DNA from 2 places in the Geobacter metallireducens GS-15 genome. Region 1 is predicted to be linked to the other one. Evidence: riboswitches for the same ligand, from Rfam matches in the RefSeq annotation. Region 1 holds a riboswitch; the other holds the start of a gene.

Region 1 (2,183 bases):
GGGTTTCATGAAGCCGACCCTGCCGTATTTCTTCCGAGCCAGGTGGAGCAGCGAGAGGCTGGTGGTGGTCTTGCCGCAGTTCTGTCCCGTGGCCGCTATGAAGATCTTCCTCGCCATCGTTCACCTCCCGGCAGTGCATCACTGCAACGCAATGTTCACCCGAGGCTACTCCGAACGTTCCACCTTGTCGAGGAATTCCCGCACCATCGGCGCGAAGGTCTCGTGTTCCAGGAGGAAGGCGTCGTGGCCGTAGGCCGATTCGATCAGGTGGTATTCGACCGGCTTGCCGAGGGAGCGGAGGATGGTCGCCATCTCCTCGGTCTGGTAGGGGGGGTAGAGCCAGTCGGAGGTGAAGGCGAAGAACTGGATCGGCGCCTTTACCCGGGAAAACGCCTCCTCCAGGGATTCGTACCCCCAGGCCGTGTCGTAGAGGTCCAGGGCCTTGGCCAGGTAGAGGAAGGAGTTGGTGTCGAAGCGGTCCACGAAGTTGTAGCCGTTGTAGGAGAGGTAGCGCTCCACCTCGAACTGGCCGAAGAAGTCGAAGAGGCCGTCCCGGGCGTTGAAGCGGCGGCCGAACTTCTGCCACATGGACTCGTCGGAGAGAAAGGTGATGTGGCCGATCCCCCGGGCCAGGGCCAGGCCGTCCTTGGGGTTCTTGCGGTATTCCCCCTTCTTCCACGTGGGGTCGTTGAAGATGGCCCAGCGGGCAACGGCGTTGAGGGAAATGGCCTGGGGCGACGGGCGGCTCGTGGTGGCCAGGGCGATGGCGGAGCGGATCCGGTCCGGGAACTGGGTGGCCCACTCCAGGGCCTGCATCCCCCCCATGCTCCCGCCGAGGACGGTGAGGAGCCGGTCGATTCCCAGGTGGTCGAGGAGGAGGGCCTGGGCCCTGACCATGTCGCGGACGGTGATGACGGGAAAGGTGAGGTTGTAGCGCTTGCCGGTTTTCGGGTTGATGGAGGCGGGGCCGGTGGAGCCGTAGCAGGAGCCGATGACGTTGGAGCAGATGACGAAGCACCGGTCGGTGTCCAGGAGCCGGCCGGGGCCGACGATGGCGTCCCACCATCCCGGCTTTGTGTCCTCCTCGCTGTTTTTCCCCGCCAGATGGGCGTTTCCGGTCCAGGCGTGGGCCACCAGGATCGCGTTGGAGCGGTCGGCGTTCAGCTCGCCGTAGGTCTCGTAGGCGAGGGTGATGGGGCCGAGAATGCGGCCGCTCTCCAGCCGGAGTTCCGTGTCGAAGGTTACTGATTGTTCCTGTACGATGCCGACGGACATGCGTCAATCCTGAATAAATGGTTCGGAAACAAAAGCCCCTTCCCGCGGTGGCGAGAAGGGGCTTTGTTGACAGTTGTGGCTATCGTCAAGCGCCGTTCTCATCTTTGCCTCCCGGCAGGATTTAGCACCTGTCACCTTCCGGTTCGCCTTCGTGCTCGAATGCGACCCGGAAGACCGGTTGCTGTGGCTTCGCAGGGCCTTTCCCTCCACCACTCTTGATAAGAATGCGTTTCTATTTAATTTTCCAGAAAGAATACGGAAGCCCCCGGGGTTTGTCAAATGAAAATTTCCCTGGCACTGGAGGTGAAACTCCGCGCCAATCCTGAGCATTTCGTTTGCAAACGCCGACGGGGATAGGGTATAGTGGCCCCGCTTCCGGCCTTAACGGTACGCTTGCATTATCCCGCTCCTCTTCTATACTTACACTACTTTCCGTTCCTGGAGGAATCGACCGCATGACTGTGACCGCAATAGCCGTGGTGGTGATTGCCCTCGCCCTGGTGGTGCTGGTGGCTTTCATTATCCCGACCCTGATCGAGATTCGGAAGGCCGCGGCAGACCTGCGCGGCTTCGTGAGTCGTACCGGCGGCGAACTGAAACCGGTGCTCCTCGAGCTTGAGCGGACCCTCACCGAACTGCGTACGGTGACCGAGGGGATCGCCGAGAAGCGCGAGGATGTCCAGACCTTCATGGAGGCGGTCGGCGACACGGGCCGCAACCTCCGCACCATCAACACCGTGGTCAGCTCGGTGGCCCATGCTGCGGCAACCTCGTCGGTCTGGATAACCGGCGCCAGGACGGCAGGCAAATTCCTAGCTCAACGACTCATCACGAAAAGGGGGTAATGACATGGCAGACGAAGAAAAAGGGATAAGCGTCGGAACGGTGTTCCTCTCCTTCCTGGCCGG
Region 2 (2,183 bases), 1.6 Mb from region 1:
TCGGCGGCGCCATCGCCGTGAAGAGCGTGGTGGGAGAGGGGACCACCTTCACCCTGACCTTTCCCGTTGCGGAATAACCCTTTAAAAAGCCCAATAACACGGAGAGACGGAGAGCACGGAGTTTTCTTCACACGTTGTCGTGTTGTCGAGGGGTAGGTGTTACTCCCGTTGGCTTGTTTTTTCTCTGTCTCAGTGTCTGTATTGAACCGCCGTTCTCGTAATATGGTTTTTCTCCGTGCTCTCCCTCTCTCCGTGTTATTCTTACTGACAAATTCTAGGGCACGGGGGAATCATGATGAAGGAATTTCTGGAGACGGCGATCCGGGCCGCGCGCAGCGCCGGCGCCATCCAGCGGCAGCGGCTCTGGGAGGAGCACGATATCCGCTTCAAGGGGGAGATCGATCTGGTCACCGAGGTGGACCGGGCGTGCGAGGACCTGATCGTCGCCACCATCCGCGGTGCCCATCCGGGCCACGGCATTCTGGCCGAGGAGGGGACGCGGGATGCGGGGATGTCCCCTCACCGCTGGATCGTGGACCCCCTCGACGGCACCACCAACTACGCCCACGGTTTCCCCTGGTTCTGCGTCTCCATCGCCCTGGAGATCGACGGCGAGGTAAGGCTTGGCGTCATCTACCACCCGGTCATGGACGAACTCTTCACCGCCGTGAAAGGAGAGGGGGCCTTCGTGAACGGCAGGCCCATCCGGGTTTCATCCCGCCAGCCACTCAAGCAGTGCCTCCTCGCCACCGGCTTCCCCTATGACCGGACCCGCGACAACGAGAACAACTTCGCCAACTTCTTCAGCTTCCAGTTTGCCGCCCGGGCCGTGCGCCGGGCCGGGGCTGCGGCCCTCGATCTGGCTTACGTGGCTGCGGGCCGTCTCGACGGCTACTGGGAGGTGAAGCTGAAACCCTGGGACGTGGCCGCCGGCCAGCTCCTGGTCACCGAGGCGGGGGGGTGGGTGACGAACCATGCCGGCGAGCCCTTTGCCATCGACGACCACCGCATTCTGGCTTCCAACGGCCTTATCCACGACGAAATGCTGGCGGTATTGTCGGGTAAAGTGATGTGAAAAAATAGGTTGACGATATATGACTCCTTTGCTAGAGTTTCTCTCAGGTATCTTTAGCAAATAGCTTAACAATAGAGTCGGTTGACAACTGAATAGATTCATTTCTTATCACGAGCGACCGAGGGACTGGCCCTATGACGTCGCGGCAACCCCCCGCAAGGGGACGGTGCCAAATCCTGCGGAACGGCAACGTTCCGGGAGATAAGGAAGAGCGTTGCCGCCGTAACGGCGAAAAATCCTCTTCCGCACCCCGGAAGGGGATTTTTTCATTCAGGAGGCAAAACCACCATGAACATCGCAACCCAGACAGCACAGATCGGACTTGAGTGGGACACCCGCACCGGCGCGGTGACGGTCCCCATCTACCAGACGGCCACCTTCCGGCACCCGGGGCTCGGCCAGAGCACCGGCTACGACTATACCCGCTCCGGCAACCCCACCCGGCAGGCCCTGGAGGAGGGGATCGCCCGCCTGGAGGGAGGCGCCCGGGGCTTCGCCTACGCCTCGGGCATGGCCGCCATCGCCAATCTCCTCCTCCTCTTCAAGAAGGGGGACCACTTGGTGGTGACCGAGGATCTCTACGGCGGTACCTGTCGTCTCTTCGACCAGATCTTCACCCAGTACGAGCTCTCCTTCACCTACGTGGACACGAGCGACATCAAGGCAGTGCGTGCCGCCATCCGCCCAGAAACGAAGGCCCTCTTCGTGGAGTCCCTCACCAACCCGCTCCTCAAGGTAGCCGACATCGCGGCCCTCTCGGCCCTCTGCCGGGAGCGGGGGCTTCTCCACATCGTGGACAACACCTTCCTCACCCCCTATCTCCTGCGCCCCTTCGACCATGGGGCCGACATCACCGTCTACAGCGCCACCAAGTACCTGGCCGGCCACAACGACACGGTCTCCGGCCTCGTGGCGGTGAAGGACCCGCAGCTGGCCGAGCGGGTCTACTTCCTCCAGAACTCGGTGGGTGCGGTCCTGGGCCCCCAGGATTCCTGGCTCACCATCCGGGGGATGAAGACCCTTTCGGTGCGCCTCGACCGACAGCAGGAGAACGCAGGGCGGGTCGCCCAGTGGCTTTCGAATCACCCGCGGGTGCGGAAGGTCTACT

What was found. A riboswitch is a leader RNA that binds a small molecule or an ion and turns the genes downstream of it on or off. The one in region 1 is predicted to bind S-adenosylmethionine.
Region 2: it holds a riboswitch for S-adenosylmethionine, as region 1 does, so the genes downstream of both, GMET_RS03505 (trans-sulfuration enzyme family protein) here and metX (homoserine O-acetyltransferase MetX) in region 1, are expected to answer to the same signal.

Annotation. Positions count from the first base shown of each region.
Region 1 is NC_007517.1:3,144,870-3,147,052, reverse strand. It holds gene GMET_RS13950 (phosphotransacetylase family protein) at 1-117, opposite strand, end outside; gene metX (homoserine O-acetyltransferase MetX) at 166-1,275, opposite strand; SAM riboswitch class I at 1,371-1,500, opposite strand; gene GMET_RS13940 (DUF948 domain-containing protein) at 1,731-2,120, shown strand; gene GMET_RS13935 (YtxH domain-containing protein) at 2,125-2,183, shown strand, end outside.
Region 2 is NC_007517.1:764,103-766,285, forward strand. It holds gene GMET_RS03495 (sensor histidine kinase) at 1-77, shown strand, start outside; gene GMET_RS03500 (inositol monophosphatase family protein) at 296-1,075, shown strand; SAM riboswitch class I at 1,178-1,283, shown strand; gene GMET_RS03505 (trans-sulfuration enzyme family protein) at 1,364-2,183, shown strand, end outside.